Linked DNA regions of Streptomyces venezuelae. The protein of the gene in region 1 interacts with the protein of each later gene in a pairwise test. Links are inferred from orthologs where the notes say so. Each region holds a gene or a part of one and is shown on either strand. Other genes may lie near its edges.

Evidence for each region. The genes of interacting proteins can lie anywhere in the genome.
Region 2: the proteins of rlmB (region 1) and DEJ51_RS20040 interact in binary tests that used the Escherichia coli proteins (3 or more experiments, as listed by UniProt). The link is inferred for Streptomyces venezuelae from one-to-one orthologs.

What each region holds. Positions count from the first base shown.
Region 1 is NZ_CP029189.1:3,415,224-3,423,096, reverse strand. The notes cover bases 2,914-5,866. They hold rlmB (23S rRNA (guanosine(2251)-2'-O)-methyltransferase RlmB), read left to right. Parts: upstream 2,914-3,880; coding sequence 3,881-4,852; downstream 4,853-5,866. Other genes in these bases: DEJ51_RS14880 (DoxX family protein), read left to right, coding at 5,033-5,866; cysS (cysteine--tRNA ligase), read left to right, coding at 2,914-3,785. In the rest of the region: DEJ51_RS14905 (CarD family transcriptional regulator), read left to right, coding at 273-755; ispD (2-C-methyl-D-erythritol 4-phosphate cytidylyltransferase), read left to right, coding at 1,027-1,773; ispF (2-C-methyl-D-erythritol 2,4-cyclodiphosphate synthase), read left to right, coding at 1,763-2,284; more of cysS, read left to right, coding at 2,379-2,913; more of DEJ51_RS14880, read left to right, coding at 5,867-6,562; DEJ51_RS14875 (NDP-sugar synthase), read right to left, coding at 6,713-7,480; DEJ51_RS14870 (hypothetical protein), read right to left, coding at 7,509-7,873. UniProt on the Escherichia coli protein: Specifically methylates the ribose of guanosine 2251 in 23S rRNA.
Region 2 is NZ_CP029189.1:4,487,800-4,493,249, forward strand. What follows is about bases 1-2,990. They hold DEJ51_RS20040 (NAD(P)H-hydrate dehydratase), read left to right. Parts: upstream 1-790; coding sequence 791-2,191; downstream 2,192-2,990. Other genes in these bases: glmS (glutamine--fructose-6-phosphate transaminase (isomerizing)), read left to right, coding at 1-386; DEJ51_RS20035 (holo-ACP synthase), read left to right, coding at 412-780; alr (alanine racemase), read left to right, coding at 2,436-2,990. In the rest of the region: more of alr, read left to right, coding at 2,991-3,572; DEJ51_RS20050 (alpha/beta fold hydrolase), read left to right, coding at 3,517-4,776; tRNA (adenosine(37)-N6)-threonylcarbamoyltransferase complex ATPase subunit type 1 TsaE, read left to right, coding at 4,727-5,293; DEJ51_RS20060 (hypothetical protein), read left to right, coding at 5,409-5,450. UniProt on the Escherichia coli protein: Bifunctional enzyme that catalyzes the epimerization of the S- and R-forms of NAD(P)HX and the dehydration of the S-form of NAD(P)HX at the expense of ADP, which is converted to AMP.

The DNA.
Region 1 (7,873 bases):
CAGTCGGACGGAGTAGTTCGGTTTCCCGACTCGGAAACCGGCAAAACGGGACGTACGTCACACTGATGGGGGTGCCGGGCAGGTGTAGCGTGGCCCTTTCGCCTGGTCCGCGCAGCGCCCCCGACCTGCGAATACCCCCTTCCGGAAGCCCTCCGCAGCACGTTCGTGTTGCTGTTGTCAAGCCCCGAGATGTGCCCTGACCTGCGAAAACGCCATTCATAACAGTCAGTTCTCGTGTTACCCTGGATAGCCACGGAAGGGGTACCTGTCACATGACGTTCAAGGTTGGCGACACCGTGGTCTATCCCCATCACGGGGCCGCGCTGATCGAGGCCATTGAGACTCGTCAGATCAAAGGCGTGGACAAGACCTACTTGGTGCTCAAGGTCGCCCAGGGCGACCTGACGGTTCGTGTGCCTGCGGACAATGCGGAGTTCGTCGGCGTTCGCGACGTAGTCGGCCAGGACGGGCTGGACCGGGTCTTCGAGGTGCTCCGCGCACCGTATGCAGAAGAGCCGACGAACTGGTCCCGGCGCTACAAGGCAAATCTGGAGAAGCTCGCTTCTGGCGATGTCATCAAGGTCGCCGAAGTGGTGCGTGACCTGTGGCGTCGTGAGCGCGAGCGCGGACTCTCCGCGGGTGAGAAGCGCATGCTCGCGAAGGCACGCCAGATTCTGGTGAGCGAGCTCGCGCTCGCTGAGAACACGAACGAGGACAAGGCCGAGGCCCTCCTCGACGAGGTGCTCGCGTCCTGACGCGAGTCCCCCGTGCACCATCTGGTGCGCAGCTTGCCGCGGTGCCCGATGACAAGGTCTCTCCTCCACGAGAGGCCTGTTGCCGGGCGCTGCGGCATGTCTGTATTCGTACCTTTTGCCTTACTACCTCACTGCCACCATCACGATGGCGTGCCGGGTCCGGGCAGCCTGCTCGACCGGTCGTCACGGAAGGGGCGAGGGGCGTCGCACCCGGCACCCTTCAGGCCATACCCATGTCGGCCGAAGTCACAAACCTGGCTCGGAGCTACTGATGTCTGACGTTACGCGTCCCCACCGCACCGCCGCGGTGATCCCGGCCGCCGGCCGGGGGGTACGCCTCGGTCCCGGTGCCCCCAAGGCCCTGCGGGCCCTCGGCGGCACCCCGATGCTCGTCCACGCCGTACGCGCGATGGCCCGCTCCCGCGCGGTCTCCCTCGTGGTGGTCGTGGCCCCGCCCGCCGAGGCCGCCGAGGTGCGCCTGCTGCTGGGCGAGCACGCACTGCCCGAGCGCACCGAGCTGCTGGTCGTCCCCGGCGGGGAGACCCGCCAGGAGTCCGTCCGCGCCGGCCTGGACGCGCTGCCGCCGGACGTCACCTCCGTGGTCATCCACGACGCGGCCCGGCCGCTCGTCCCCGTGGACACCGTGGACTCCGTCATCGAGGCCGTACGCGACGGAGCGCCCGCGGTGGTGCCCGCGCTGCCCCTGGCCGACACGGTCAAGGAGGTCGAGCCCGGCAGGCCCGGCGAGGCGGAGCCGGTCCTCGGCACGCCCGAGCGGGCCCGGCTGCGCGCCGTGCAGACCCCGCAGGGCTTCGACCTCGACACCCTCCAGCGGGCGCACGCCGCGATCGCCGTCGACGGCGAGGGTGCCACCGACGACGCCGGGATGGTGGAACGGCTCGGTGTCACCGTCGTGGTGATCCCGGGCCACGAAGAGGCCTTCAAGGTCACCCGTCCCCTCGACCTGGTCCTCGCAGAGGCCGTACTCGCCCGCAGGAGGGCCACCGATGGCTACTGATCCCACCGCCCCCGCCGTTCCCGCTGCTCCGGCGATCCCGCTCGTCGGCATCGGCACGGACGTGCACGCCTTCGAGGCCGGCCGCGAGCTGTGGTGCGCCGGCCTGCTCTGGGAGGGCGAGGACGGCCTCGCCGGGCACTCCGACGGCGACGTCGCCGCCCACGCCGCCTGCGACGCGCTCTTCTCCGCCGCCGGCGTCGGTGACCTCGGCGCGCACTTCGGCACCTCCCGCCCCGAGTGGTCGGGCGCCGCCGGTGTCACCCTTCTGGCGGAGGCGGCCCGTATCGTCCGCGCCGAGGGCTTCGAGATCGGCAACATCGCCATCCAGGTGATCGGCGTACGCCCGAAGATCGGCAAGCGGCGCGAAGAAGCGCAGAAGGCGCTCGCGGCCGCCGCCGGCGCCCCCGTCTCGGTGTCCGGCACCACCACCGACGGGCTGGGTCTCACCGGCCGCGCCGAAGGGCTCGCCGCGATCGCCACGGCCCTCGTGTACCGGACGAACCGGGCCTGATCCCTCGTAGCGGCCGTACATCTTCGGCAACAAAGGTGCCCCGGGTCCCGAAAGGGTCGCGGGGCACTGCTACAGGGCCACTACCCTGGATGCCGTGACTATTCGCCTGTACGACACCAGCGCCCGGCAGATCCGCGACTTCACCCCGCTCACCGCGGGCTGTGTCTCGATCTACCTGTGTGGCGCCACGGTGCAGGCCGCCCCGCACATCGGGCACATCCGGTCGGGCCTCAACTTCGACATGATGCGCCGCTGGTTCGAGTACCGGGGCTACGAGGTCACCTTCATCCGCAACGTCACGGACATCGACGACAAGATCATCACGAAGGCCGCCGAGCAGGGCCGTCCGTGGTGGTCCATCGGCTACGAGAACGAGCGCGCCTTCAACGACGGCTACACCGCTCTCGGCTGCCTCCCGCCCACCTACGAGCCGCGTGCCACCGGTCACGTCACCGAGATGGTCGAGATGATGCGCGGCCTCATCGAGCGCGGCCACGCCTACGAGTCCGAGGGCAACGTCTACTTCGACGTGAAGTCCTTCCCCGGCTACCTCTCGCTGTCCCGCCAGGAGCTCGACAACATCCGCCAGCCGGAGAGCACCGGCGAGACCGGCAAGCGCGACCCGCGCGACTTCGCCATGTGGAAGTCCGTCAAGCCCGGCGAGCCCTCCTGGGAGACCCCCTGGGGCCGCGGCCGTCCCGGCTGGCACCTGGAGTGCTCGGCCATGGCGCACAAGTACCTCGGCGAGGCCTTCGACATCCACGGCGGCGGACTCGACCTGATCTTCCCGCACCACGAGAACGAGATCGCCCAGGCCAAGGCCTTCGGTGACGAGTTCGCGAACTACTGGGTGCACAACGCCTGGGTCACGATGGCCGGCGAGAAGATGTCCAAGTCGCTGGGCAACTCCGTGCTCGTCTCGGAGATGGTCAAGCAGTGGCGTCCGATCGTCCTGCGCTACTACCTCGGCACCCCGCACTACCGGTCGATGATCGAGTACAGCGAGGAGGCCCTGCGCGAGGCCGAGTCGGCCTTCGCCCGGATCGAGGGCTTCTACCAGCGCGTCATCGAGAAGGCCGGCGGCCCCGTCGAGCCGGCGGCCGAGGTGCCGCCCGCCTTCGCCGAGGCCATGGACGACGACCTGGGTGTCCCGCAGGCCCTCGCGATCGTCCACACCACCGTCCGTCAGGGCAACAGCGCGCTCGCCGCCGACGACAAGGACGCGGCCATCGCGCGCCTGTCCGAGGTGCGGGCCATGCTGGGCGTCCTCGGCCTGGACCCGCTCGACGCCCACTGGGACGGCGGGAACGGTTCCGACCGCGGCGAGGAGCTCCACGGCGCCGTGGACACCCTCGTCCGACTCGTCCTGGACCAGCGCGAGTCCGCCCGGGCCCGTAAGGACTGGGCGACCGCCGACGCGATCCGCGACCAGCTCCAGCAGTCCGGGCTGGTCATCGAGGACAGCCCCACGGGTCCGCGCTGGACGCTCGGCCCCCGCTGAGCCCGGGCAGCTGAGCTTGGTGTGCTGCCCGGAGCTCCGGGCGGCACACTCTTCATACGTACATACCGCAGCACCAACGAAAACAGGTAGAAGTCATGGCCGGGAACAGCCAGCGCAGGAACCGCCGCACGTCCAACAAGAAGGGCGCGACGGTCGGCAGCGGTGGCCAGCGGCGCAAGGGCCTGGAAGGCAAGGGCCCCACGCCCAAGGCCGAGGACCGCAAGAAGCACAAGGCCAACCGCATCGCCAACGCGATGGCCCGCCAGGCCGCCAAGCGCCGTCCGGCGCCGCGCCGCGGCGGCCCCAAGGGCACCAGCGAGATGGTCGTCGGCCGCAACCCGGTCTTCGAGGCGCTGCGCGACGGCGTCCCCGCCACCACCCTCTACGTCCAGCAGTTCATCGACAATGACGAGCGCGTCCGCGAGGCCCTCCAGCTCGCCGCCGAGCGCGGCAACATCAACCTGATGGAAGCCCCGCGCCCCGAGCTCGACCGCCTGACCAACGGGCTCAACCACCAGGGCCTGGTCCTGCAGGTCCCGCCGTACGAGTACGCGCACCCGGAGGACCTCACCGCCGCCGCCTACGACAACGGCGACGAGCCGCTGATCGTGGCCCTCGACGGTGTCACCGACCCGCGCAACCTCGGCGCGATCGTGCGTTCCGTCTCCGCCTTCGGCGGCCACGGCGTGGTCATCCCCGAGCGCCGTGCCGCCGGTATGACCGCCGGCGCCTGGAAGACCTCGGCCGGCACCGCCGCCCGCACCCCGGTCTCGCGCGTCACCAACCTGACCCGCGCCCTCCAGGACTACAAGAAGGCCGGCATCACCATCGTCGGCCTCGCGGCCGAGGGCACGCACACGGTCAACGACCTGGACGAGCTGGCCGGCCCGGTCGTGATCGTCGTCGGCTCCGAGGGCAAGGGCCTCGGCCGTCTCGTCGGCGAGAACTGCGACTACCTCGTCCGCATTCCGATGCCGGGCGGTGCCGAGTCCCTCAACGCCGGTGTCGCCGCCGGCGTGGTCCTCTACGAGGCGGCCCGCCGCCGCGCCGACCGCGGCCGGGTCTGATCCCCCGGGCGAGGGATCCGCACGCGGCGGATCCCTCGCGCAACTGATCCACTTGGCTCACGGGAGATGACCCGTGAGCGTGTCACCCCACCCGATTCGGGCGGGGTGGCTTGATCTTGACGGGTCTCGGACACATCACTGGCGTCAAGGCAGTGTCCTAAACACTGATCACTCGGTTAGATGAGTGTGGACACCAGAACGTCAGGGTTCGACGACCAGCCCGCGCTGAGCATGGTCAAGGTGCCGTGCGACCCCGCACAGGTCATCGTCAACCACGCCAGCTTCCGCGTGCGGCTCGCACCGAGCCCGAGCGCGCGTTCCAAGCCCGCGAAGGCCCCCGGCCGCGCACCCGTTCTGGGTGGCGCCGTGGTGGCGGCCGCCGGGGCCACCCGCCGCCGGGCCCCCGTGGTCTGGAGCGGCAAGTCCGACGCCGGCGACGCCGCCGCCATGGGCGGACTGCTCCAGGCCGTCCGCGAGGCCGGCCGCGGACACGACGAGTACGACGGCGGCACCACCCAGGTCATCCCCCGCGTGGACCTGGCCCACGACCTCGCCGAGGACACCCTCGCCACGCCCACCGTCATCGGGCAGCGCAGCTACGGGGACCCCGCCGAGACCCGCCCCCTGGCCGCCGTGCGCGACCTGCACCACCAGCAGGAGCCGCCAGGCTCCGGTCCCGGGGCCGACTCCCGCCGGACCGGATCCGACAGCCGCGGCCAGGCCTCCTACTACCCCGGCCGCCGGATGAACCTCGGCGTCGTGCTGCTCCCGCTGCGCGTCTTCCTCGGCTTCATCTCCATCTACGCCGGCATGGGCAAGCTCTGCGACCCCGTCTACTTCGACGGCGGCGAACGCGGCTCCATGGTCACCTGGCTGCACACGCTGAACCCCTGGGCCCTCGCCGAGCCGCTGCGCGACTTCGCCCTCGCCCACCCGGTCGGCGCGGGCCTGAGCGTGGCCTTCCTCCAGGTCGTCGTCGGTGTGCTCACCGTCTTCGGCCTGTGGCAGCGGTTCGCGGCCTGCTTCGGGGCCCTGCTGTCCGCCGCACTGCTGATGACGGTGAGCTGGAAGACCGTCCCGGCCTACGACGCGCCCGACATCATCTACCTCGCCGCCTGGTCCCCGCTGATCATCGCCGGCGCCCCGGTCTACTCCCTCGACGGACGCCTCGCCGGCGAGGCCTGGCGGACCCTCGGCCCGCGCTCCGAGATCTGGCGGCTGCGGCGGCGCGTGCTGCGCCGCGGGGCCGTCATGGCCGCCGTCGTGTGCGGGCTCACCCTGCTCGTCGGTTCGCTCCTCGGCGGCGCCGTCCGCTCCTCCACCGTCGTCACCGTCCCCGGGCCGGGCGAGGCCCCCAGCAACTACCTGCCGGGCCGTCCGCTGCCGCAGCAGGCGCCGGCCGGGCGGCAGCCCGGGCAGCAGCAGCCCACGAAGCCGCCGGCCAAGGCGGCCTCGCCCTCGGCCAGTGCGACCGAGCCCGCCACCAAGTCGGGGAAGACCGCGTCCGGCAGCCCCTCCAAGGGAACCTCGGGGACCCGCTCCGAGTCGCCCGCCGCGACGCGCGGCACCACCGGCAAGCAGCAGACCCCGCGCAGCACCCCCCGCCAGTCCTCCTCGCCGAGGCAGCCGTCCTCCTCCGCGGGGAGCAGCACGGGCGGCGGGGCTCCCGCCCCCAAGCAGCCGGGCCTGATCGGCGGGCTCATCGGCTGACATCCGCGGACCTCCGTCGGCACTCGTCGACACCCGCACGGGAAAACCGGGGCCCGGCACGCACGAGCGTGCCGGGCCCCGGTGCGTGTGCCGGGCGCGCGGGGCCGCGTACGTACGACGCGCCGGGCGCCGGCCGGCCCGTGCGGGGCCTCAGGCGCCCTGCTGCGCCGCCAACTCCCGTGCCGCCTCGGTGAGGTCCTTCGCGGTGTCGATCGCCCGCCAGTAGGCCCCCTGGGGCAGCGGGAAGCCGGCGAGGCGCCGCTCACGGGCCAGGCGCGGGAACGTCGTTCGCTCGTGGTCGCCCAAGTCCGGCAGCAGCGCGGTGAATTCGGGGCTGAAGACGTACACGCCCGCGTTGACCGGATAGGGCGACGGCGGGGCCTCGATGAAGTCCAGGACCTGCCCGAACTCGTTGGTCTCCACGACCCCCCAGGGGATCCGCGGCCGCGCCAGCGCGAGGGTGGCCACCGCGTCGCGCTCGGCGTGGAAGGCGGCCATCTCGCGCAGCGAGAACCGGGTCCAGATGTCGCCGTTGGTCGCGTACCAGGACCCGTCGGGATGCGGGAGGTGCCGGGCGGCGTACTTGAGACCGCCGCCGCGGCCCAGGGGCTCCGTCTCGACGACCGTGGTCACGCGCAGCGGCAACCGGGCCCCGGCGAGCCACTCCTGGAGCACCTCGGCCAGGTGCCCGCAGGAGACCACGGCGTCCGTGACCCCCTCGGAGGCCAGCCAGGCCAGCTGGTGCCCGATGATCGGCACCCCCGTGCCCGGGATCTCGACCATCGGCTTCGGGCGGTCGTCCGTGTACGGACGCAGCCGCGAACCCTGGCCGCCCGCCAGGACGACGGCCTGGGTGGGGGCGGCGGGGAACGCGGCTGCGGAGGGAGCGGGCGGAGCGGATCGGTGGTCGTCGGTCATGACGGCCAGCGTAGGGACGTGACGGGCGTCAGCCCATGGAGGCGACCCCGGAGGCGTACGAGGTGTCGCAGACGGGCCGGGAGTAGGACTGGGCCTTCGTCGGGCCGTACGCGTCCACGGCGGCCCGCCCCAGCGCCCGCGCGATCCCCACGCAGTGCTCGGCGAGCGAGGGCCGCTTGTCCACCTCCTGCTGGAGGTGGGTGAGCACGTCGTCCGGCCGGCCGCCCTGCTGCAGCTCACCGACGAGCTGATCGCGCAGCACCTCGTGCGCGGCACGCGGCTTCGCGGGGACGGAGACGTCCTCGGCGGAGGCGGTCAGGATCTGGGAGGACGAGGTGTCCGCCCAGGGGACCATGGTGACCGCGAGGGTCCCGGACAGGACCAGGACGACGG
Region 2 (5,450 bases), 1.1 Mb from region 1 along the record:
AGCTCAAGGAGCTGGCGTACATGCACGCCGAGGGCTTCGCGGCGGGCGAGCTCAAGCACGGGCCGATCGCGCTGATCGAGAAGGACCTGCCGGTGGTGGTGGTCGTCCCGTCGCCGCGCGGCCGGTCGGTGATCCACGACAAGATCGTGTCGAACATCCAGGAGATCCGGGCGCGGGGGGCGCGGACCATCGTGATCGCGGAGGAGGGCGACGAGGCGGTCGTCCCGTACGCGGACCACCTGATCCGGATCCCCGCGACGCCGACGCTGCTCCAGCCGCTCGTGGCGACGGTCCCGCTGCAGGTGTTCGCGTGCGAGCTGGCGACGGCGCGCGGCAACGAGGTGGACCAGCCGCGTAACCTCGCCAAGTCGGTGACGGTGGAGTAGGCAGTCGGCCAGTGGAGTTGTCGTTGTGATTATCGGCGTCGGGATCGACGTAGCGGAGATCGAGCGGTTCGGCGCGGCGCTGGAGCGCACGCCGAACCTGGCGGCGCGGTTGTTCGTCGACGCCGAGCTGACGCTGCCGAGCGGCGAGCGGCGCGGGATCGCCTCGCTCGCCGCCCGGTTCGCCGCCAAGGAGGCCCTCGCCAAGGCGCTCGGCGCGCCCGGCGGCCTGCTGTGGACCGACGCCGAGGTCTACGTCGAGACCACCGGGCAGCCGCGGCTGCGGGTGTCCGGGACGGTCGAGGCGCGGGCGCTGGAGCTGGGCGTGAAGTCCTGGCACATCTCGCTCAGCCACGACGCCGGCATCGCCTCCGCCGTGGTGATCGCAGAGAGTTAGGGGGCAGCCCATGCGGACTGCTTACAGCGTGGAGACCGTACGGGCCGCCGAGCGGGAGCTGATGGCCCGCCTCCCCGAGGGCGCCCTGATGCAGCGGGCGGCGGCCGGCCTGGCCGCCGCGTGCGCCGGGCTGCTGCGGCGGGCCCGCGGCGGGGTGTACGGGGCCCGGGTCGTCCTGCTCGTCGGCCCCGGGGACAACGGCGGTGACGCGCTGTACGCGGGCGCCCGGCTGGCCCGGCGCGGAGCCGGGGTGACGGCCGTGCCGATGGACCCCGAGCGGATGCACCCGGGCGGGCTGGCCGCGCTGCGGGCCGCCGGGGGACACCTCGCGGGAGCGGTCCCGCAGCGGGCGGACCTCGTACTGGACGGGCTGCTCGGGATCGGCGGGCGGGGCGGGCTGCGCCCCGCGGCCGCGGCCCTGGCGGAGCGGATCCCGCAGGGGGTCCCCGTGGTCGCGGTGGACCTGCCGAGCGGGGTGGACGCGGACACCGGGGAGGTGGCGGGTCCGGCCGTGACGGCCGATGTGACGGTGACCTTCGGGGCGTACAAGCCCGGCCTGCTGATCGACCCCGGGGCGTCCCGGGCGGGCGCGGTGCACCTCGTCGAGATCGGGCTGGAGCTGCCGTCGCCGCAGGTGGAGGCCCTGCAGCACGCGGACGTGGCGGGGCTGCTGCCGGAGCCGACGGCGACGAGCGACAAGTACCGGCGGGGCGTGGTCGGGATCGTCGCCGGGTCGGCGCGGTACCCGGGCGCTGCGGTGCTGGCGGTGGCGGGAGCGCTGCGGGGCGGCGCGGGCGCGGTGCGGTACGTGGGGCCGGCGGCCGAGGCGGTGCTCGCCCGCTACCCCGAGACGCTGATCGGGCCCGGCCGGGTGCAGGCGTGGGTGGTCGGCCCGGGGCTGGGCGAGGGGCGCGCCGGGGAGGTCGCGGAACTGCTGGCCGGCGACGCCGCGGTGCTGGTCGACGCGGACGGGCTGCGCGGGCTGGACCCGCAGGTGCTGCGGGCCAGGACGGCCCCGACCCTGCTGACCCCGCACGCGGGGGAGGCGGCGGCGCTGCTGGGGGTGTCGCGGGAGTCGGTGGAGGCGGGCCGGCTGGACGCCGTACGGCTGCTGGCGCAGCGGTACGGGGCGGCGGTGCTGCTGAAGGGCTCGACGACGCTGGTCGCCTCGGGCGGCGGTGCCGTTCGGGTGAACCCGACGGGCACCCCGTGGCTGGCCACCGCCGGCAGCGGGGACGTGCTGTCAGGCCTCGCGGGCTCCCTGCTGGCGGGCGGTCTGTCCGGGGCGGACGCGGGGGCGGCGGGCGCGTACCTCCACGGCCTGGCGGCCCGCCGCGCCGGGGGCCCGCTCCTGGCCCACCAGGTGGCGGAAGCCCTCCCCGCGGCCTGGCGGGACGTGGCCCGCCCCTGACCTGGGCTCGGGGTGCCGGCCGGGCTGAGGTGCCCGTGGCACCGACGGGGCGGGCATCGCGGCCTCTCCGGCGATCGAGGCGCGGGCCCCGGCGCGCAGCCCGCGCAGGTCCGGTCGGAGCCGGCGCGGATCAGGGCAGGGCCCGGCCGGGTCCGCCGGACGGAGGGACGCCGGGCGGACGGGAGCTCCGCGCAGCGGGCGCCCGCACCGGGTACCCGGCCGGGGTTCTGAGAGACTGTGGGCGATGAACGAGACAGCGACGCGCGTGTACGCCGAGATCGATCTTGACGCCGTACGGGAGAACGTGCGCGCACTGCGCGAGCGGGCGCCCCGGGCCGAGCTGATGGCCGTGGTCAAGGCGAATGCCTACGGGCACGGTGCCCTGGAGTGCGCCAAGGCCGCCCAGGAAGCCGGTGCCACCTGGCTCGGCACGGCCACGCCCGACGAGGCCCTCGCGCTCCGCGCCGCCGGGATCCGGGGGCGGCTGATGTGCTGGCTCTGGACCCCGGGCGGGCCCTGGCGGGAGGCCGTCGAGGCCGACATCGACGTCGCCGTCAGCGGAATGTGGGCCCTCGACGAGGTGCGCGAGGCCGCCCGCGCGGCGGGCCGCACCGCCCGCGTCCAGCTCAAGGCCGACACCGGCCTCGGCCGCAACGGCTGCCAGCCCGCCGACTGGGAGGCACTGGTCGGAGCGGCCGTCGCCGCCCAGGCCGAGGGGACCGTCCAGGTCACCGGTGTCTGGTCGCACTTCGCCTGCGCCGACGAGCCCGGGCACCCCTCGATCCAGCGCCAGCTGGCCGCGTTCCGCGACATGCTCGCGTACGCCGAGAAGGAGGGCGTCGAGCCCGAGGTCCGGCACATCGCCAACTCGCCGGCCACCCTCACGCTGCCCGAGTCCCACTTCGACCTGGTGCGCTGCGGACTGGCCGTCTACGGGGTCTCGCCCGCCCCCGAGCTCGGCACCCCGGCCGAGCTGGGCCTGCGGCCCGCGATGGCCCTGAAGGCCTCCCTCGCGCTGGTCAAGACGGTTCCCGCCGGGCACGGGGTGAGCTACGGCCACCACTACGTCACCGACGCCGAGACGACTCTCGCGCTGGTGCCGGCCGGCTACGCCGACGGCATCCCCCGGCAGGCGTCCGGCCTCGGCCCGGTGCTCGTCGGCGGCAAGGTCCGCCAGGTCGCCGGGCGCATCGCGATGGACCAGTTCGTGGTCGACTTGGGGGAGGACCACGCCCGCGCCGGTGACGAGGCCGTCATCTTCGGGGACGCGGAGCGCGGTGAACCGACCGCCGAGGACTGGGCACGAGCGGCACACACGATCGCGTATGAGATCGTCACCCGTATCGGTGCACGAGTGCCCCGGGTGTACCTGGGCGGCTGAGCGGAGTGAGGGCGGCGGCGTGAGCGAGAACTGGCGCAAGGCCGGCTGGGCCGGCGCCGCCATCGGCGTGATAGCCGCAGGAGCGGCGGCCGGTGTCGCGGTCGAGAGGATCACCGTCGGCCGCGGCATGCGGAGGAAGGCACGCCTCGCCCTCGACGCGGCCGGGGACTACGGGTCCCTGCGCGGCACCGAGGGGATCTGCCGGGCCGAGGACGCCACCGAGCTCTACTACGAGGTCGACGAGCTCCCCGAGGACGGCAAGCGGCGGCGCCTGCGGCGCAAGGCCGAACCCCAGGCCACCGTCGTCTTCTGCCACGGCTACTGCCTCGGCCAGGACTCCTGGCACTTCCAGCGCGCCGCCCTGCGCGGAGTGGTCCGCGCGGTCTACTGGGACCAGCGCAGCCACGGCCGCAGCGCCCGCGGCCTCGGCCACGCGGACGGCGAGCCGGTGAGCATCGACCAGCTCGGCCGGGACCTGAAGGCCGTCATCGACGCGACCGCCCCCGAGGGGCCGCTGATCCTGGTGGGTCACTCGATGGGCGGAATGACCATCATGGGATTCGCCGAGCAGTACCCCGAGCTCGTCCGCGACCGCGTCGTCGGCGTCGCCCTGGTCGGCACCTCCAGCGGCCGCCTCGACGAGGTGACCTACGGGCTCCCCGCCGCCGGCATGGGAGCGGTGCGCCGGCTCCTGCCGGGCGTGCTCAAGGCGCTCGGCTCCCAGGTGGAGCTGGTCGAGAAGGGCCGCCGGGCCACCGCCGACCTCTTCGCCGGGATGATCAAGATGTACTCGTTCGGCTCCCGGGACGTGGATCCCGGCGTCGCGCGGTTCGCCGAGCGGCTGATCGAGGCCACGCCCATCGACGTGGTCGCCGAGTTCTACCCGGCCTTCCAGACCCACGACAAGACCTCCGCCCTCCAGCTGTTCGCGGACCTGCCGGTCACGGTCATCGCCGGGGACAAGGACATGATCACCCCGCCCGCGCACAGCGTCGCCATCAAGGAGGCGCTGCCCGGCGCCGACCTCGTGGTCCTGGAGTCCACCGGGCACCTCATGATGCTGGAACGCCCGGAGACCGTGACGCGGCTGCTCACCGAGCTGCTGGCGCGCACCGGGGCGGTGGCCGTCCCCGCAGCGACTAACGTTGGCGGGCATGGAAGAAGTACCGCTGGAAGCACAGCGCAGCCAGGCGCCGGCACCTGAGGCCGCAGCCGGCGCGGAGACCCGGATCACGATCGACTCCCCGGACGCGATGCAGGAACTGGGCCGCAGGATCGCCGCCCTGCTGCGCCCCGGCGACCTCGTCCTGCTGACCGGCGAGCTGGGCGCGGGCAAGACCACGCTCACCCGGGGCCTCGGCGAGGGCCTGGGCGTGCGCGGGGCCGTGACCTCGCCGACCTTCGTGATCGCCCGGGTGCACCCCTCGCTGACCGGGGGACCGGCGCTGGTGCACGTGGACGCGTACCGCCTGGGCGGCGGGCTGGACGAGATGGAGGACCTGGACCTCGACGTCTCGCTGCCCGAGTCCGTGGTCGTCGTGGAGTGGGGCGACGGCAAGGTCGAGGAGCTCTCCGACGACCGGCTGCACGTGGTGATCGCCCGGGCGGTCGGCCACGAGGAGGTCCTGGACGACGTACGGGAGGTCCTGGTGCGCGGAGTCGGGGCGCGCTGGAGCGCCGGGGCCGGGCTGGACACCCTGGCCGGTGTCCTCTCCGAGTAAACGTACCGACAACTCGTCGGCAAGATATTGCGCTGTCGGCGGCCCTCGTGGTGACATGGTACCGAGAGTTTCTTAGGTATGCCTAAGTACGGTGTCCCGGGTCCAGGAGGCAGCCATGTCGGCACCAGCAGGAGCACATCGCGAACCCCGCCCGTCC